DNA from 2 places in the Synechococcus sp. H55.9 genome. Region 1 is predicted to be linked to the other one. Evidence: predicted binding sites of a transcription regulator. Region 1 holds the regulator's gene; the other holds the start of a gene.

What was found. Region 1 encodes HrcA, which represses chaperone genes, less so after heat shock. Its sites were predicted from a motif close to TTAGCACTCNNNNNNNNNGAGTGCTAA; they were not measured.
Region 2: a site for HrcA is predicted at 3,655-3,681, ahead of groES (co-chaperone GroES). Genes of this name have one in related genera too.

Annotation. Positions count from the first base shown of each region.
Region 1 covers NZ_JANSJB010000043.1:6,418-16,504, forward strand. Annotated here, with positions in the region: gene NW857_RS07260 (sigma-70 family RNA polymerase sigma factor) at 1-870, shown strand, start outside; gene NW857_RS07265 (VanW family protein) at 879-1,517, shown strand; gene tilS (tRNA lysidine(34) synthetase TilS) at 1,769-2,794, opposite strand; gene hrcA (heat-inducible transcriptional repressor HrcA) at 2,834-3,961, opposite strand; gene NW857_RS07280 (urease subunit gamma) at 4,305-4,607, shown strand; gene NW857_RS07285 (urease subunit beta) at 4,707-5,066, shown strand; gene NW857_RS07290 (hypothetical protein) at 5,195-5,446, shown strand; gene NW857_RS07295 (endonuclease MutS2) at 5,588-7,915, opposite strand; gene NW857_RS07300 (hypothetical protein) at 8,013-8,189, opposite strand; gene NW857_RS07305 (NIL domain-containing protein) at 8,346-8,750, shown strand; gene ndhL (NAD(P)H-quinone oxidoreductase subunit L) at 8,850-9,071, shown strand; gene NW857_RS07315 (DUF3007 family protein) at 9,099-9,434, shown strand; gene NW857_RS07320 (response regulator) at 9,643-10,087, shown strand, end outside.
Region 2 covers NZ_JANSJB010000008.1:11,720-21,806, reverse strand. Annotated here, with positions in the region: gene NW857_RS02160 (hypothetical protein) at 1-423, shown strand, start outside; gene NW857_RS02155 (DUF3067 family protein) at 427-744, opposite strand; gene NW857_RS02150 (cytochrome b6-f complex iron-sulfur subunit) at 898-1,416, shown strand; gene NW857_RS02145 (apocytochrome f) at 1,667-2,650, shown strand; gene NW857_RS02140 (PhzF family phenazine biosynthesis protein) at 2,706-3,518, opposite strand; gene groES (co-chaperone GroES) at 3,767-4,078, shown strand; gene groL (chaperonin GroEL) at 4,177-5,811, shown strand; gene NW857_RS02125 (DUF429 domain-containing protein) at 6,135-6,920, shown strand; gene NW857_RS02120 (SH3 domain-containing protein) at 6,963-8,957, opposite strand; gene NW857_RS02115 (DUF427 domain-containing protein) at 9,057-9,551, opposite strand; gene NW857_RS02110 (Crp/Fnr family transcriptional regulator) at 9,583-10,087, opposite strand, start outside.

The DNA of each region.
Region 1 (10,087 bases):
CAACACTGGGGGATCCCGCTGGAGGCGGTTAAAGCCCGCACTCGCCAGGCCCTCTGCAAGTTGCGGGAATCGCTCTCCTTGGAGTTAAGTTCTGGGTCTGAAGCCGCCTCGCCCCCTTCATCAGAAGCACAGGAAGAACTGGCCGGCTATCTGCTGGGGGACTTGTCTCCTGAACAGGCAAGCGCCCTGGAGGCACGCCTAACCCAAGACCCGCGGTTGCTGGCAGAGTTGCAGGCCCTGCAAGAAACCCTGCATCTGCTGCCCTATGGGTTGCCAGGGGTGATTCCGCCGGCCAGCTTGCGGGGCAAGGTGATGGCAGAGGCGGGCATTGAGGAGGCGCTGACCCCTCTTCAGCCGGCACTGTCCTCTCTGGGGTTCGGTCGCCTCACGGCTGAGTGGCGCTGGGTAGGGGGCTTGGCGGCAGGGGCCTTGGCTTTGCTGGTTTTCGACAACTGGCGACTGCGGCAGGCGCTGCAACTGGCCCGGCTAGAATCGGTGCAGACATTGTCCCATCTCTTGCAACAGCCGGGATCCCGTCTGGTGAACTTGCAGGGAGAGGTGGGGTCGGCCAACCTGCTGTTGCGCCCAGGAGAGTGGCAGGAGGTGGTCTTGGCGGCAAGGGATCTGCCCCAACCGGCCCCTGGAGAGCGTTACCACCTCTGGCTCAAGCTGGACGACGGCGAGATCCTCCACTGCGGCACCTTTCAGGTGGATGCCCAGGGATCCGCGCTTGTGGCCTTGCGCCCGCCACACCCGCTGCCAGAGGGCGCCCGCCCCCAAGAGGTGCTGGTTACGGCCCAAGCCGCTGCCGTCCCTCGCCAACCCCAGGGTGAGGTTCTCTTGAAAGCCAAGGTGTCTTGGGAAAAGTGAAAGGGAAGATGCGGGGATTGGCTTTGTCGGTGGGGTTGGCCCTGCTGGCTCTGTGGTGGACGGATCCCACCCCAACCACCCTGAGCCGATACACCACTTCCTTGCAGGAGCGCACTCCCTCGCAGCTCCACAACATTCGCCAGGCTGCCCAAAGCCTGGATGGGGTTTACATTCAGCCAAGGGCAGTTTTTTCTTTCAACCAGGTGGTAGGGCCGCGCACCCTCGAGCGGGGCTATCTGCCTGCGCCGGTATTCATGGTGGCCGAAACCCTGGATTCGGTTGGGGGCGGGATCTGTCAAGTCTCCTCCAGCCTATACAACGCTGCTCTGCTGGCGGGGCTGGAAGTGGTGGAAAGGCACCCCCATTACCGCCCCGTGGAGTCGGTGCCCCCCGGCCTGGATGCCACCGTTTGGTACGGCTTGGCCGACCTCAAGCTGCGCAACCCCTTCCCTTGGCCGGTGCGCCTGCGCCTTCAGATCCGCGGCCAAAATCTCATCGTGTCGGTGCTGGGACGGGGATCCCGCCACGCCCTCCAGATCTCCCCCATCCGCGTGGAGCAGCAGCGGCTGGATCCCCAGCATTTGCAGGTGAGCGTCTATCGCGGCAACAAGCTCCTCTCCCAGGATCGCTATGTCCTGGATCCCTAGAAAGACCGTCTTAGCCCACCCCTCAGGAGCCCATCCCAGGCCACCTCAACAGCAGCACCGGGATCCTTGTAAAGCTTTATACCCAAAATTCAGCGACAGGGTCGGCGACAACCCTCAAACCCTGATTCTTCCGTTGATCCGGTCGATCCCTTGCTGGGCAAGGGTTTCAGGCCCCTCGGCGACAAAAAGTGAGGGGAAATTGCAGCCCAAAACGAGACCCTGTCGATCTGGGCCCCTGGATTGGGTAAGGGCTATAGTCGGGGAGAGTTGCTTCCTTTCGGGGAAGTGGAATTAATGGAAACAAAACAAATGTGATCCTCTTTCACTTCTAGCCAGCTCCCACCTGGATAGTCGGGGCTGCGGCTGCCGCGGCCTGCTTTTAAGAGCTGGATCCCGGCTTCCACCTGATCAAAGGTGGGGTGGTGGGGCAGCACCAGGGACAAAAATCGGAACATCACCTGTCGCTGCAGGGCTAAGGGGGCGGCCCGCAAGGGATCCCGTCGCAGCCCTGGCAAAGTGGGCTCATACACCTGCGCCCAGAGCTGATCTGCCTGGGCTACCACCAGCTCGTGTTCTGCTTGTAGCAGCGTGGCAGCTCGGTTCAGAGCCACTTCCAGTTGGGGGTTAAAGTGTTGCTTCAGGTAGGGCATCACCTCTAGGCGGAGGCGGTTGCGGCCATGGGCCAGATCTTGGTTGCTGCGATCCGGCCAGACCGGCAACTGGTGCTGCCGGCAAAATTGCTCGGTTTCCCAACGAAAAAGGCCCAGCAGGGGGCGCACCAACCGGGCAGAGGTGGGATCCCGCTCGTCCAGGCGGCGCTGCCAATCTAGGCTGCTCAGCCCGGCGGCTCCTGTCCCCCGCAGCAAATTCCACAACAACGTCTCTGCGCGATCGCTGGCCGTATGCCCCATCACCACGGCGCTGCACTCCCAAATGCGGGCCCATTTGTCCAACTGTTGGTAGCGCCAAGCCCTGGCCCCTGCCTCATCTCGGCGGATGGGATCCGCAGTTGCAACGGCATGGATTAGCCCCTGCTGCTGCAGCCATCGCTGCAAAAAGCGGGCACACTCCGTTTCGTCCGCCGACCAACGGTGATCACAATGCAGGACAAACAGCTTCCAGTCCCAGCGAGGCTGCAGATCCCGCAGGATCTGGAGCAGGCAAAAGGAATCTTGACCGCCGGAAAAAGCCACCAGCAAGCGCTCGCCGGGGTGAAGAAGCTGCCGCTGCCGGATGGCGTGTTGTACCCGCAGGTGAAAAGAAGAGAGCCTGGTCACAGCTTGCTATTGCTCGGGTGCAGCCCAGACCCTGCCCCCCTAAGCAAGAGCCCGAGTCAGGTGAGAGGCCACCGCCTGCACAGCCGCAATGCTGCGCTCGTAGGCCATTCGGGTCGGCCCCAGCAAGGTGACAGTACCCAGAGGAGCCGAGCGGCGGTGGTAAGTGGCAGCGATAACCGTACAGTGGTGCAAAGACTCCAGCGGGTTCTCGCTGCCGATGTAGATGATCACCGGGATATTGCGGTCGGGCTGTCCTGAATCGTTCCCCCTTGAGCCCCCATCGGTCAAATGGAGCCCAATCATTCCCTGGAGTTGCTCCGCCCCTTCCTCGATCAACTGCATCACCGCCTGCACCTGCCGGGCTTGGGAAAACTCCGGTTGACGCATCAGCTCTGTCATGCCGGCACTGAACACCTGCCCGAGAGATGGCCGCAGATAGCGTTGTACCACCGAGCGCAGCAGTTGCTGCAGCCAATGGCTGTAGGCGCGAAACTCTTCATCCAGCTTCAGCCAGCTCAAATCCTGCAACTCGGCAAAAGTCTTGCCCCGCAGCTTCAGGGTGAGGAAGTTGCTGAGCAATCGCAATTCATCTTCCAGATCCTCTTGGCAGTCGCTGGGCCACTCGGGTGGGCTGACCAAGGCCGAATGGGTTTGATAAGAATCGGTAACCACCAACACCATCACCCGCCCTGGCGCCACCGACACCAACTGCACGTGGTGAATGGCCACCACCGGCCCCTGGGGTGGGGTGATCAGAGCAATGCAGCCGCTCAGATGGGCCAAAAGCTGGGCCACCCTCTGGAGAAGACTGTCCAGGTCGTCGCCCAGCTCGCGGCCAAGCTGATCCAGCAACTGCTGCAGAGCAGGATGGGGATCCGGCTGAGGAGCATCGCAGGGGATCCCATCCATGTTGGCAGAGGTCAACAGATCGTTTACATAGACCCGATAGCCAAAGTCGGAAGGAACCCGCCCGGCGGAGGTGTGGGGCTGAAACAGTAACCCAACCTGCTCAAGGGTGGCCAAGTCGTTACGAATGGTGGCCGTGCTCACCCCAAAGTTATAGGACTGAGCCAAGGTTTTGGAACCGACAGGTTCAGCCGTCGCAATGTAGCTGCGCACCGTCGCCCAGAGAATCTTGCGCTGTCTGGGAGTCAGTTCGAGTTTCATAGCTCATCAAAAGAACCTAGTCAATCCATATCAAAGGAAACTGCTAAACAAAGCCGGTAAATTGCTCCAAGATAAATCAACTCAGGGCCGAGATACAAATCTAAACAAACCTTGACGACTACTACACCTATTTATCTATTGTTACTCTTTCAGGAGAGGCTGCCCAGGAAGGAAGATGCAACATCGGGTACCGAGACCGTCAGTGCTGGAGAAGGGCGGGTGGTTCCTCATACAACTTGGGAGCCTCTTGTTGGCCCAGAGGTGGTACAAGTTAAATCAACTCTAGGCTAACGTGGCGCCCTGCCGTCTCTTCTGTATCGTTTTGTATCTTTGAGGTGACCTCATGTACCTGTCTCCCCAGGAGAAAGACAAGTTGTTGATCTACCTGGCGGCCCAGTTGGCTCGGGATCGGCGGCAGCGAGGCCTCAAACTCAACTACCCCGAGGCGGTGGCCTACCTGAGCGCAGCCGTTTTGGAGGGGGCACGGGAAGGGAAAACGGTTGCCCAGTTGATGAGCGAGGGGCTGACCTGGCTGAGCCGAGAGGACGTGATGCCTGGGATCCCGGAGATGATCCCGGAAATTCAAGTGGAGGCCACCTTCCCCGACGGAACCAAGCTGGTGACCCTGCACCACCCCATTCGCTAGCTGCTTTCTAAGGATCCCCCAACGACTCACAGACTTCAGGAGGTTGCCACCATGGCTCGCCAACCCAAAACCCCGCCTGCTGCGGACCCTGCACCGGTTCTGATCCCGGGGGAGCTGCTGCTGGCAGAGGATCCCATCCAAGCCAATGTCGGACGGGCCAGCGTGACCCTGGAGGTGACCAACCGAGGGGATCGGCCCATTCAGGTGGGATCCCATTTTCACTTTTTCGAGGTGAACCGGGCTCTGGTGTTCGATCGCGCCGCCAGCTTTGGCATGCGCCTCAACATTCCTTCCGGCCAAGCGGTGCGCTTTGAGCCGGGGCAAACCCATCGGGTGACGCTGGTGGCTTTGGGAGGCAAGGGGCTGGTGCACGGCTTCAATCGGCTCACAGAAGGTACGGTAAGCTCTGCTGCCCAAAAGCGGCTGGCTCTGGCGCGGTTGCAGGCGTGGCTGGGCTAGGCCTGGACATAACGCCCCCCGAAGTATGCAGCTTTGGGCATCTGGGCTGAGGCTTGGCCATATCCCCACCTCGCCTCAGATCCAGGAGAGTAGGGCTATCCAATTCTTCCGTTTCTAGGAGCCGGCCAATGTCGGAGCGCGAGACCGTCTGGTGGATGTGGGTGCAAGGCTTGGGGCTCAATCTTTCGGGGTTGGCGCTGCTGGCTGCAGCAGGCGCTGCCTTTGGCCCTCTCAGTTGGACAAGTATGACGGTGGCGGTGATGTTGAAGCTCATCGGGGATAGCCAACTGCTGCGGGGCTACTGGCTTTGGCAAAGCCGGCGGCAACAGGTGGGATCCCAGCCCGTCGGCTCGGCAGCAGCGCTCCAAAGTCAAGTTTGAACGGTTACCAAACAGCCTGGTCGTGGATCTTCAGCTCCCCTCTCCCCCTGAGGGAGAGGGGGCGGGGAGCGCTTGGGCCAGCGGCAAAGTGTCTTAACCTTGTTGGAAACGACCGTAAGTGAGTTTGAAACAGCCCAACCCTCACCGCAAGTGGGCCACGGTCGCGCCGGTGCCGCCGTCTTGGGGATCCGCTGGGGCAAACCTCTGGACGCGGGGGTGATTTTGTAAGTAAGCTTGTACGCCGGCCCGCAAGCGCCCGGTGCCGTGGCCGTGGATGATCCAGACAGGGCCGGGGGGAGCTTGGGCAAAGTGCTGTTCCAGAATGGCCTCGGCATCGGCCACGGTTTTCCCCCGCAGATCGAGGGTGTTCTGGCTGGTGCGCAGGTTGAGGGGAGCGGTGGCTGCTGGGGCGGGAGGTGGGGCCTTGGGGCGTTGGCGCTGCTGGGCCTGCTGCTCGTCAATGGGATCCAACTGCTCCCGCGGCACCGTGAATTTGAGGATGCCGCTGCGCACCACATACACATCCCCTGTGACGGCGATCACCTCTCCCGTCTGCCCCAGGCCTCTCAGCCGCACCCGATCCCCCACCTCTGGCACAAACTCCCTATCCGCAGGCGGCGGCGAGGGAGAGTAGCGCTGCTGGATTTGCGCCAGCTCGGCCGTGATGCGCTGGGGATCCTCTCCCTGCTGCAATTTGCGGATGGCGGCGGCCACTTCCTGACGGGCGGCAGCCAACAGGGCTTGCAGACCTTGGTTTTGCTTGTGCTCCAGTTGGGCTTCCCGCTCGGCCATTTGGCGGCTGCGCTGCTGCATTTGCTGATATAAGCTCTCCAGCTCTCGATGCAGGGCTCCCACCTGGGCTGCCCGCGCTTCCAATTGGGCCCGCTGCGCTTCCAGCCCGGCAATCACCTGATCCACCTGGCTTTCTCCCTGCAGGTGCTGCTGGGCCCGTTGCAGGATCTCGGGATCCAGGTGCAGCCGTCGGGCGATGGCCAAGGCATTGGAGCGACCGGGGATCCCCCACAACAGGCGATAGGTGGGGGCCAGGGTGGTCTCGTCAAACTCCACCGAAGCATTTTCAAAGCCGGGATGTTGGTACTTCAGGGCCTTCAGCTCGCCGTAGTGGGTGGTGGCCAAGGTGAGCAACGCCTTTTCCGAGAGATACTCCAACAGCCCAGCCGCCAGGGCGGCGCCTTCTGTGGGATCCGTGCCCGCCCCCACCTCATCCAGCAGGACAAGGGCCGGCGCCGGGTCGGACTGCAGAACCCGCACCATGCGGCTGATGCGGTGGATGTGCCCCGAAAAGGTGGAGAGATTTTGTTGCAGGGATTGCTCGTCGCCGATGTCGGCATAAACGCCATCGAACCAGGGCAGTTGGGGCGGATCCTGAGCCGGCAGGAAGATCCCCGCCTTGGCCATCAGCGCCAACAGCCCCAAGGTTTTCAAGGCAACGGTTTTGCCGCCGGTGTTGGGGCCGGTGATAACCACGACACGAATGGACTCCGAGAGGGTGAAGTCGATGGGGATCACCTCCGCGCCCTGGCCTTCTGCGCGGCACTGCCACAACAGCAGAGGGTGGCGGGCCTGCCGCAGGCGCAGTCCTGCCGAGACAAACTGGGGGCGATGGCCGTCCAGCCAGAGACTGTAGCGGCCACGGGCCAAGGCCACATCCAGCCCCACCATCACCGCCTGCAGATGCTCCAAATCCTCGGCAACAGATCCCACCTGGGCCGAGAGGGCGGCCAAGATCCGCTCTTCCTCTGCCTGAATCTGAGCTTGGGTTTCCCGCAAGCGGTTGCCCAGTTCCACCACCGCATAGGGCTCCACATAGAGGGTGGCCCCGCTGGCAGAGCTGTCGTGCACAATGCCGCGGATGAGATCCCGCTGGGCGGCCTTCACCATCAGCACAAACCGCCCCTGCCGCTGGCCGATCAGGGTATCCTGTAGCGCCTGGGGGTACTGGCTCATCAACTGTTGCAGGCGCTCTTGGATCTGGCTGCGTTGCTGCCGTTGCTGCCGGCGCAGATCGGCAAGGACGGGGCTGGCACTGTCCCGCACCTCCCCCTGCTCCTCCAGACAGCGAAAGATCTCCTGCTCCAGTTCCGGGTAGGTGCGTAGGTCACTCACCCAAGCCTGCAGGCGGGGCAGACAGTCCTGGTCATCGATCAAACGGCGGATGCGGCGGGCGGATCCTAGAGTTGTAGCAACCTGCACCAGCTCTTCCCCGCTCAGGATCCCTCCCCGTTCGGCTCGTTCCAAGGCCGGCAGCAAGTTGTGGATCCCTGCCATGGAAACTCCGCCCGCCTGCGAGCGATCGAGGCGGATCGCCTCTTCAGTCTGCTCAAGATAGGCTTCGCTGTCGGCGCGACTCTGCCAGGGATCCAGCTCCAAGCAGGCGCGGCGGCCCAGCGGCGTGGCGGCAAAGGTGGCCAAGTGCTGACAGAGGCGGGGCCACTCCAGCAGTTCCAAAGTTTCTTGGCGGAGGGAGGAATCAGGCTGAGAAGAGACCGGAAGAGGGCACAAAGGGTTGGCCGTAGGCATTACTGAACCCATTGGCGATTCCAGATCAACGATTCCGGGAAGAACGGAGCTGCAATCGCTTCATCTCTTGCAAAAACTGCCGCTGATAGTTGAGGAAAGCAGTGTGCCACTCGCGGAAGCGACGCTCGCCATCACGCACCAACATCTGCCGATAGTGCTCGGAGTTGAGGCAGGGCTGGGCCGAGTTCATGGGGATCAACAAAAACGCTCTGATCCCATTGTGACAGGCTGCGGGACGCCCTTCACAGCTTCCGTGGGATCCCGCCTCCCTGCTTCTGCCCATGCAGGACGGGAGGATGCCGCCAGCAGCCTGCCATACTGGAAGAGTCACGGCACCTCAGATACTCAGGCCAAACTCGTGCGCAAACGAGTCACCCTAATCTTTCCCCGCCATTTGGTGAATGTCCCCGTCACCTATCGATTGGCCAAAGATTTTGATGTGGCCGCCAATATTGTGCGCGCCAGGGTAGCCCCCAACGAAGTGGGAACCTTGGTGGTGGAGCTCTCAGGGGACATCGACCAGGTGGAGGCTGGATTGGAGTGGGTACAGTCTCTGGGCATTGAGGTGGCCGAACGGGCCGAGGCAATTCAGATCGACCCCGATTTGTGTGTGGACTGCGGCTTGTGTACCGGAGTCTGCCCCACGGAGGCCCTCAGGATTTCCGCTCCCGACTGGAAACTGGAGTTCTCCCGCAACCGCTGTGTCATGTGCGAACAATGCGTTCCCACCTGCCCTGTTGGGGCGATCAGCGCGAGCCTGTGATCAGTTGGCCGAGTTGCCGACTCCCGCAAGCCGACAAATCCCTTTACAATGCTGTTAGATTTGTTTGACACGGTCAAATAGCTGCGGGACGTACTCGACATGGCTTCTACCCCATCGTTGATTTGGGCAACTTATGCCGGTTTGGCAATACTCTATCTGCTGGTGTTGCCGCTGTTGTCTTTGCTGTATGTGGACAAACGCTGGACTTCGGCTGGCGCTTGGGAAAAGGTGCTGATGTTTTTCTTAGTCTTGTTTTTCTTTCCCGGCATGGTGCTGGTGGCTCCCTTCATGACATTTCGACCCAAGCCTCGGTCGCTGTGAGGCCGGCCATTTGTCGATTACCGGGTCATGCGCAGATTGGATGTTCTTGGCGTCGGCCTAGGCCTGCTGTTGGGGGGCGGCGGCCTCTACGGCCTGCTGCTTTGGGCGGGCTTAGACACGGGGGCTGCGCAGCAGATATCCAGCGTGGTGCTTTTGCTGGCGTGCTTGGGCTGGACTTTGGGCTACCTGAGGCGGGTGCTGCGTGGGGAAATGACCTTGAAGGCTCAGTGGGCCAGCTTCGAAACCCAGCAAATCCAAGAGAAGCTCCATTCGCTCTCTGCGGAAGAGTGGCAGGCCCTACAAGCTGAATTGGCAGCCGAGCCAGAAGGGATCCCTGATGGGGTTGAGCAAGACAAAAATTGAGGCCACCGGACAGGCCGCGCCCAAAAGTTCGCTGGTGGGGCTCCGGGGTGGGCGCCCAGAAGGTTGGGTTTCCACAGCAGCACTTGTATATCCGGTTACTATTTGCTCCTCTTGAGAATGCTATACTACGCTCCGTGCGCGATTCTGACGTATGACGGATCAGCGAGTAGAGCAAGCCTTTAACTTTCCTTCTACATTTTCATCCCCTATGAGCAAAGCCATACTGCTGGCTCAGGGCCAAGCCTCACAAGTTCATCTCTGGAAGTTGGGACTGGAGTCGCAGGGACACTCTGTGGTGCTGGTTTCCCCCTGTGAAGCGTTGCTGGAGGTGGCAACCAGTCAGCCTCTGGATCTGGATCTGATGGTGGTGGACATGACGACGGGGCTGTTTAACCCCTATGCCTTTTGCCGAGAGTGCCAAAGCAAGCTGCCCAATATCCCTGTGATCCTGACTCATTATCCCGGTCGCCACATCGAGCCGGCAGAGCGACGCTGGGCAATTTATCAGGGGGCAGCGGATGTAATCCCTGGCTTGGCCGAGGCCGGGGATATTCTCCACTCCCTCGAGCGAGTTTACGAGGCTGCCAGATGGTTCTGGCCTATTGACACGGAGGCACTCTACAGGGCTCTGGAGCAAGCGGGTTTGTGGCCTG
Region 2 (10,087 bases), on a different contig from region 1:
GGAGCGCGGGAAGAGGTGGCCGCCGCCGCCGGCAGCAACGCCTTTTTGGCGTTTATCTACCCGCTGATTGGATTCCTCTTCCTCTACGGCACGCTGTTTTTGGCCGTGCCTGCCGTTCGCTGGCTGGCCTTGCAAATTCGCAATCAAGGGGTGGAGCGGCGCAATCGCATCCGGCAGCTTTGGCGAGAGCAACTGAAGCGTCCCACAGAGGCGCTGCTGCGCAAACTCAACTTTGCCCGCCGCTTCCGCCGTCAGGAAGTTGTGTCCGAGTCCGACACCATTTACTCGACCGACCGAGATCTGATCGAGCAGCGGGACTACCGTCTGGACGAGCCGGCATTCCGCACGCTGCTGGAACTGGAATCAGAAGCTCAGGAGGATCGCCCCGAAACCGAACCAGTGCGCAAGCAGCGTCCCCTCTAGGACTTACAGCAACCACTCGGAGGCCCGCTCCCCCACCTTTTGCAAATCTAGAGGAATGGCCACCGCTTTGCCCATGCGAGGCCTCTGACGGGTGGCTTCGATTTCGCGGCGCACGGTTTCCCACACCCCCCAAGCCTGTAAATGGGCCATCACCTTCTCCAAGTGGGCCAGGTACTCGGCCTCGCTCAAGGGAAAAGAGGGCTGCTCCAGGTAGCGCCACATCACCAGCAACACCACCTTTTGCTGGATACGCCGCAACTGCACGTCGTAGGAGCAGCCCCACTTGTCTTGCAGCAAAGCTTGAAAGTCGGATCCCGTCATCGCACTGGCTTGAGACTGGCTTCAATGTTGCCGGGTAGGCTGAAGGCCTTGGGTTCACCGTTGCATTTCTTAACGATATTGGCCAAAGGGGTCGGTTAGGATGGTGTCGCTTGTCAACGAACGTTAAAACTTCTCAGGTCTGCATTTGCCATTATGACGGAAGCGGTTAGCAACTTTGAAGCCCCCCCCATGAGCCGGCGGGTTTTTCTGAATGCCCTGCTCAGTGGCTCGGTGGGAGTGGTGGTGGTGGGCGCCCTCTACCCGGTGGTGAAGTATTTTATTCCGCCCTCGTCCGGGGGAGGGGGTGAGGGCCTCATCGCTCAGGACGCCCTCGGCAAGCCCATCAGCGTCAGTGAACTGTTGGCCACCCATGCCGCCACGGATCGGGTGCTGGCCCAAGGCTTAAAGGGGGATCCCACCTATATCGTGATCGACAACGGGGCGGTGGCCAATTACGGCCTCAATGCTGTTTGCACCCACCTCGGCTGTGTGGTGCCCTGGAATGTGGGAGAAAACTTGTTTAAGTGCCCTTGCCACGGATCCCAGTACGCGGCCAACGGCAAGGTGATCCGGGGGCCGGCTCCCCGCTCGCTGGAGCTGGTGAGCGCCACAGTGGATGGCGACAACGTTCGCTTCAGCCCCTGGCAAGGCCCCGATTTCCGCGAGGCCTAGCTGAAGGAGCAAGGGATCCCGACAGCTCTACGGCGGCAATTGGGTTCAACTGTTAACTGAGGTTAACTGAATTCCCGGTCGTGCTAGCGGGATGGAGTCCTTTTAAAACGGTGAGTCAGGATCCCGATGGCGAGGTGAGCCGCTTGTGGTTAGGTCAGCTTCTGCCGAGCGAGGTGGGGCGAATGATCGAGATCGCTCTTCCCCAATTGTGTTCCAAAACTGTGATTGCAATCCATTCTGAGCTGGACTTATGAAGCGAATTTGCTTAGCCGTGTGTGCGCTGCTGCTGTTGCTGGGGATGGGATCCCGTCCGGCGGCAGCCTACCCTTATTACGCCCAGATGGCCTACGACAACCCCCGCGAGGCCACCGGAAAAATTGTCTGCGCCAACTGCCACCTGAACGCCATGCCCGCCCGTGCCGAAGTGCCGCAGGCGGTTACCCCTGGCCAGGTGTTCACCATCAAGGTCGGGATCCCTTATGACCTGAGCAAACAGCAGGTGCTGGGGGATGGCAGCAAAGGCGGGCTGAATGTGGGTGCTGTGGTGGTGTTGCCGGAGGGCTTCCGTTTGGCTACCGAAGAGGAGATGACCGAGGAACAGCGGCAGGAAACCGCCGAGACCTACATCACCCCCTACAGCGACGAGAAGCCCAACATCCTTCTGGTGGGCCCTTTGCCCGGCGAGCAACACCAGGAAATCGTCTTCCCGGTGGTAGCGCCTGACCCGAAAGAGGATCCCTCGGTGGCCTTCATGAAATATCGGGTCTATGTCGGCGCCAACCGCGGTCGTGGCCAGATCAACCCCGACGGCAGCCTCAGCAACAACAACGTCTTCCGCGCTCCCGCCACCGGTCGCCTGGCCAGCATTGCCACCGTCGAGTCGGATCTCAGCGACCTGCCAGCTGAGCTGGCCGCCCTGGTGCCGCCCGAATACGAGTTGCCGGGCACGCGGGTGCTCAGTTTCGAGACCGAAAACGGGATCCAAAACTTGGTAGTGCCGCCGGGGCCGGAGTTGGTGGTTAACGTGGGCGACAGCGTCCAAGAGGGGGATCCGGTCACCAACAACCCCAACGTGGGCGGCTTTGGCCAAGCAGAGCGGGATCTGGTGTTGCAAAGCCCGGATCGGGTGAAATGGCTGGTGGCCTTCCTGGCAGCGGTGGCCATCACCCAGCTCCTGCTGGTGCTCAAGAAAAAGCAAGTGGAACTCATTCAGGCGGCAGAACTTTTGGGCTAGCCCAACCGTTCCCATACTTTTTCCACCACCCCGGAACCAGCCGGGGTGCTTTTTTCTAGGGGATCCGCAGCTCTCCCACAATCACCAACACCGCTTGGCCGGCAATCTCCACACGAGGGCCGAGATCGCGGCACCACAGCTCGCCTCCCCGCGTCGAGAGCTGGCGGGCTTTGAGCTCAGCCCGGCCCAGGCGCCTCGACCAATAGGGCATCAAAAGACACTGGGCAGATCCCGTCACCGGATCCTCCACGATCCCCAACTGGGGGGCGAAAACGCGGCAGACGAAATCCGGCCCATCCTTCAGATCCTCCCCAGAGGCGGTGACGATCAAGCCGGAAACGGGGAGCGCCTGAACCTGGGCCCAATCCGGCTGCACCTGCTGCACCTGCTGGGCCGAAGCCAGCACCGCCATACCCATGCCTCCGCGGCACAGATCTACAGGTGGGATCCCCAAAGCCGCTGCCACCTGCTCTTGCGCTTCCGGCCAGGGCTGGGGAGCCTGGGCGGGAAAATCCATCGCCAGCCGCTCCCCCTGCCGCCGCACCGACAACCGGCCACTGCGGGTGGAAAAGGCCACCTCCTGAGCTTCCGGGTGCACCTCGGTCAAGAGCACATAGGCACCGGCCAAGGTGGCATGGCCACAGAGATCCACTTCCGTCGTCGGAGTAAACCAGCGCAGCCCATAGTGGGGAACAGCGCCCAGGGATCCCTGGGGCAGCAAAAAAGCCGTCTCCGACAAATTGTTCTCCGCCGCAATCGCTTGCATCAAAGCTGCCGGCAGCTCCTGGGGCAGCAAACACACCGCCGCCGGGTTGCCCCCAAAAGGCACCGCCGTAAAGGCATCTACTTGAAAAAACGGGATCCGCACCTGCTTGCTCCACCCCCCTCAGGCCATGATCCCACAACAGGCCCAGAAGTAGAGAGATCCGTACCCAACCGTACCTGCCCAAAAGCGGGATCCCGCCCACAGGGGCTATTGTCAGGCCAGAAAGTTGGCTGATAAACTAGCACTCGTAAGTCGAGAGTGCTAAAACCTCGATTTGCACAAGCTTAAGGTCTCGACTCATAAGTTAAACCCTTCAGCTTCGTGCTTTCGGATCACGGAGGAAAATTGTCATGGCTGCAGTAGCTCTGAACGTCTCTACCCTGAAGCCGCTGGGCGACCGCGTGCTGGTCAAAATTGCCCAGCAGGACGAGAAAACCGCAGGCGGCATCTTTTTGCCCGACACTGCCAAAGAAAAACCCCAAGTGGGGGAGGTGGCCGCTGTCGGCCCCGGCAAGCGCAATGACGAGGGCAAGTTGATCCCGATGGAACTGAAGGCCGGCGATAAAGTGCTCTACTCCAAGTACGCCGGCACAGAAGTGAAGCTGGGCAGCGATGAATATGTGCTGCTGGCCGAGCGGGACATTCTCGCCATTGTTCAGTAATTCATCAGTGCTTCGGTAGCAACTCAACTGCAATTCAGCAGTCGAGCCGTTGAGTCTTTGTTTCACCCTTACCGGCGTTTGTACGTCAGAGGTTAACTATGGCCAAATCGATCATTTTCAGCGAAGACGCTCGTCGCGCCCTTGAGCACGGCATGGATGTATTGGCAGAAGCAGTAGCCGTTACTCTTGGCCCCAAAGGGCGCAACGTTGTACTGGAGAAAAAATTTGGCGCGCCCCAAATCATCAACGATGGGGTAACCATCGCCAAAGAAATCGAGCTGGAAGACCACATTGAAAACACCGGCGTCTCCCTGATCCGTCAGGCGGCTTCCAAGACCAACGACACGGCTGGTGACGGCACCACCACCGCCACCGTCTTGGCCCATGCCATGGTTAAAGAAGGGCTGAAAAACGTAGCCGCCGGCGCCAACCCGATTGCCCTCAAGCGCGGCATTGACAAGGCGGTGAAGTTCCTGGTGGACAAGATCGCCGAACATGCCCGCCCAGTGGAAGACTCCAAAGCCATTGCCCAAGTAGCGTCCATTTCCGCCGGCAACGATGAGGAAGTGGGCCGCATGATTGCCGAGGCCATGGACAAAGTGGGCCGCGAAGGGGTGATCTCCCTGGAAGAAGGCAAGTCCATGACCACCGAGCTGGAAGTGACGGAGGGGATGCGCTTTGACAAAGGCTACATCTCTCCCTACTTCGTCACCGACACGGAGCGGATGGAGGCGGTTCTGGAAAACCCCTACATCCTGATTACCGATAAGAAAATCACCCTGGTGCAAGACCTGGTGCCGGTTCTGGAGCAAGTGGCCCGCGCCGGTCGTCCGCTGCTGATCATCGCCGAAGACATCGAGAAAGAAGCCCTGGCCACCCTGGTGGTAAACAAGCTGCGGGGCGTGCTGAGCGTGGTAGCGGTGAAAGCGCCTGGCTTTGGGGATCGCCGCAAGGCCATGCTGGAAGACATCGCCATCCTCACCGGCGGTGAGGTCATCAGCGAAGAACGCGGCCTGAAGCTGGAGAACGCCCGTCTCGACTCCTTCGGCTCGGCCCGTCGCGTCACGGTAACCAAAGACCACACCACCATCGTGGCGGAAGGCAACGAAGCGGCCGTCAAAGCCCGCTGCGAGCAAATCCGTCGCCAAATTGAAGAAACCGATTCCACCTACGACAAAGAAAAACTGCAGGAGCGCCTGGCCAAGCTCTCCGGCGGTGTGGCGGTGATCAAAGTGGGCGCGGCCACCGAAACCGAGATGAAGGATCGCAAGCTGCGCCTGGAGGACGCCATCAACGCCACCAAAGCGGCGGTGGAAGAAGGGATCGTCCCGGGCGGCGGCACTACCCTGGCGCACCTGATGCCGGTGGTCACCGAGTGGGCGCAGGCCAACCTGTCCGGCGATGAACTGGTGGGGGCCAACCTGGTTGCCCGTGCGCTGGGCGCTCCGCTGCGCCGCATTGCCGAGAATGCTGGTCAGAACGGCTCGATCGTGCTGGAGCGGGTGAAAGAGAAACCCTTCACGGTGGGTTACGATGCCCAGAACGACGCCTATGTGGACATGTTTGAAGCGGGTATCGTTGACCCGGCCAAAGTGACCCGTTCTGCTCTGCAAAACGCTGCCTCGATTGCCAGCATGGTGCTCACCACCGAAGCGATCGTGGTGGACAAGCCCGAGCCCAAAACCAACACGCCGGCCAGCAGCGGCAGCGGCATGGGTGACTACGACTACTAATCCTCTGGCGAGGGCAGGGTGAGGTTTCTCCACTCATCAGAAAACCTACTGCCTCGCCGGTTCGTAGTCCACTGCCCTGAATAGGATAGATCTTTCGGGATCCCCCTTAGCGGGATCCCTTCTTAGGTTTTGAGGTGGATGTTAGAGGACGGTTCCAAATTGGATAGAGGCCGTGCGAGGGCGCTACTGGCAGTCGAACAGCGAGGGAACCCTACTCCCCTCTCCCTCTGGGAGAGGGGCTGGGGGTGAGGGATCCTCCCTCAGGGAGAGGGGCTGGGGGTGAGGGAATCCTCGATCGAGCGTGTGGAAAAGGGGAAAGCGGTATGGCTCGGTTAATCTGTATTGGCCTAGACCTGGCCTGGTCAAACCGCAACCCCTCTGGGGTGGCGACGTTGCAGGTCGAAATGGGGGATGCCAAAGCCCAGAACCTGACGGGCCGCCTGCTGGACAGTCGCATCCTGCAGACCGACCCGGAAATTGTGGACTACATCCAAGCCCAAGCCGGAGGGGATCCCTGCCTGGTGGCGGTGGACGCCCCCTTGCGCGTCCCCAACCTCAGCGGCCAGCGGCGGGCCGAAGCCGAGCTGAACCGAGTATTTCGCGCCTACGCCGCCGGCGCCCACCCGGCCAACCGCCGGCTCTTAGAAAAAAACGGCCAAGTGCGAGGGGAAGCTCTGGTGCAAGCCCTCTCCCGCCATGGCTTTCGGGAGCAGGCCAGCATCGAGCGGGGATCCTTGGCCCGCCAGATCACCGAAGTCTTCCCCCACAGCGCCATGGTGAGCCTCTTCGGCCTCCGCCGCACCCTGAAATACAAGGCCCGCCCTCGACGCAGTTGGCCGGAACGGGAACAAGCTTGGCAACTTTACCGGCAGCACCTGCGCTCCCTGACCAACGCCGACCCTGCCCTGCGCGGCCACGAAACCCTGCTCCAGGTGGAGGTGGGATCCCTTAGGGGCCGCCAACTCAAAAACTACGAAGACCAAATCGATGCCCTGATGTGCGCCTACATCGCCCTCTACGGCTTTCGCTGGGGATCCGAGCGCTGCCACAGCTTCGGCAGCCTGCAAGAAGGACACATCTTCACGCCCCTGCCCATCTCAAAGGGCTGATAGGCCGCCGAACCCCTGAACAAGAGAGCAAAAGCCGACAGCTCAGGGCCGTTCCACCAAACGGGTTGAGCCGGATTGGGCAGCGACCCATCCCCCCGGAGCCCCATCTCGCTCGACGCGCAACCAGACGGGCACCTGTCCTTCGCCGGCTTGCACTTCTACCACCCGCAGCAGAGCTTGGCGGGGGGCTGTCCCGACAATGGCTCCCCTCAGGCTGGGCTGCTGGCGGATGTTGATGCCATCGTTGGAGATCACCCGCACCTGTTGGACTCCTTGCCACTCGGCCAGAGGGCCGGTGGGCTCAGGTTCAGGAGTGGGCTCTGCCTGATCAGGACGGCTGAGGGCAACCGGCGGCTGCTCAACTTGCACCTGGGGCTGCTCCAGCGGTGGCGCCGGCGGTGGCGTGAACAGGCCCCGCAGCATTTGCCAGATGATCAGCAGGGAGAGGATGCCGACACCAACCACCCCGGCCAAACGAATGCCGGCGGGAAGGGCAGGGCGCTCACTCCGGCCACGGCGGGATCCCAGGCGGCTGCGGCGGTAACGTTCCCCATCCTGCAAACCTGGGTTCTGAGCAGGGAGCCCCTCAAAGGACTCCGTCCCGCTGGCGGGATCCGCAAGGGCAGAGACACCCGGCCTAGGGGTGCCCCGGTAAGAGGGCAAATCCGAGAGGCGCGGGGGTTCGGGCATGGTTCCTCCCCCTTGCAAGGGGGAGGGTGGGCGAGGCCATTCTTGAGTCTGCTCAAGCAGTCGCGGGCCACCCACCATAGCCGGCAAATGAGGGGGGGGATAGGGGGCTCGCGGAGATAGCATCCCTGCCGGCGGGTCTTCGCGGCTGGGCATCTCGTCCAGGTAGGCTTGGACTTGGGGGTTGTCGAAGTAGGCTTGCAAAGTCGCTTGGGCAGTTTCCAGGCCACGAAACTCTGGGAACACCTCCTCTTGAAACCACCTTTCTGTGAAGCGGCACAGACCCGGCAGATGGTCGGGGGAGCCGGCGGAGTGTTCTTCGATAAACTGCAAGGCCTCTGCTTCTTGGGTGGAGCGCAGATGTTCGAGCGCCTCTTCGGTTTGTCCCAGCAAGAGACTGCAGATGGCCTGCTCCAGATGCACATCCTGTCGTTGCGCCAAGCGAACCAGGTAACCGCGGGCACGCCGCACCAGGGCCGGACGATTTTCCAGATACCCTGCTGCCAGCAATACCTGCACGGCCAAGTAGGCGGCCACCATCGAGGGACGCTCAGCCTCCCGCTCAAACAACTCCTGCTGTTCTTTGAGGGTGAGGTGGCGACGTACCCGCTGGATGAAGCGCAGGAAATCCTCGGTGCTGAGGCCAGAGCCATCTTGACCCATCCCCTCGATGCCGCCCCGTTCGTCCAGCATGGCTTTGAGGAGAGCCAGTCCCTGCTGTCGCTCCCCGTTCGCATCGGCAGCCTCTTGGCCAGTTCGGGAGAAAACATTGGCCTCGTGGCTGAGGAGTTGCAAAATGCGGTAAGGGCGCAGCTTGCCCAGATCAAGGCGGAACTCTGCTTGCATCTGCGGAAAGGCCTGGTACTCCTCCAGCTCGGCCAGGCCCGCCTGCAAAGAACGCGCCGCCTCTTCGTAGGATCCCTGCTGCCAGGCTTCCCGGCCCAGCTCCAAACGGGCGATGGCCCGCGCCAAAATGGCATCGGAACGGGCAGGGTGGCCCTGCCCCAACATCTGTTGAGCCAAATCCAAAGCCGCTTGGTAGTCTCCGGCTTCGCAATACAAACACAGCACGCCTGGCAAGAGGGTCTCTTCCACCGTCAGGGTGGGATCCGCCGGCATGAGGTGTTCGTCGTAGTTTCGTCGCGCCTCTGGGTTAAGCAACACCGAGGCTGCCTCTTGGATAAGCTGAGCGCGAGCTGCCACGGCCTGCGGCGAAAACCCCAGCAGCCAAGAGCGCTCGCCCGGTTTGGGATCGAGCCGCTCCCGGTAGGCCTGCTCGATCTGATGCTCGTCCGCCCGTGGCGACAGCATCAAAACTCGGTAGTAGTCGAGGGGCACTCGCACCGTCATGGCTGTTGTCGGCTCTCCTAATCGCGTCGGATCCCTGAACCCGCCTCGACTTAACTGTAGTCTTTTCCTCAGCAAAAGGGATCCCCTCTTGCTTAGAACCTACCAGTCCCAGCTCCCCGGCTCCCCCTTGAAGGGGCCTACGACCTTGGAGGTAATCCAGCCGCCGTAGAAATCTCCCGGCTGGGGCCGAACTCGCTCTCCATCCACCCGGCACTCCTGCACGCGGCCCGCATAAAAAGCAAGGTAGTCGCGGATGGGCCAAAACTCTGGGCTGGGATCCGAATAGCTCCAGGCGGCATCCACGGCCACTTGGGAGCCGACCTGGATCGTCCAGTAGCGGGCAGTTCCTTTGAACTCGCAGAAGGAGGTGCGGGCGCTGGGGCGGAGATACTCCAGCCGCACGTCGCTGGGGGGAATGTAGTAGGTGGGCGGGTGGCTGGTTTCCAGGATACGGTAGCAGCGGCAGCTGTGGGCGATGAGCTCGCCGTTGAAGAGAACTTCCACCCGCTCGGCGGTGGGCTCCAAGCGGGGCGGGCGCGGGTAGTCCCAGACGGATTCTTGTCCGGGCCGGGGCGGGATGGGCTGGGGGCGCATGGGCAGTCTCCAAAGCAGGATCTGACAGCACCTAAAGCAGACGGCTGGCCTCTACCAGTTTGGCGTACTGCACCAGCAGCAGAGACTGTTGCTCCGGCAACACCTGAATCACCCCCTGCTGCTGCAGACGGCCCAGCACCGCCGCCGCTGCCTCTCGGCTGACCTGGCTGATATCGGCCAAATCCTGGAGGGGAGGGTAAACAATGCGCATTCCCTGGGCGGTCTTCTCGCCAAAGGCCTCTGCCAGTTGCACCAGCGCATGTACCACCCGCAGCGGGGGGCTTTGTCGATCCAGATCGGCCTGCAAATTGGCCAGGCGTAGGCGGCGGGAGAGGCTGCGGGCTAGCTGGTAACACAGGTGCGGCTCCTGCAGCATCAGCGCCTTGAAGGTGGCCGCCGGGATCCCGACAGCCCGCACCGGGGTCAGGGCCAGCACATCCCGCGAGCGGGGGGCCTCGTCCAGTACCGCCATTTCCCCCACCCAAGCGCCCGGCCCGAGCAAAGCCAAGGTTTGGGCGCTGCTTTGTATCCCTTCT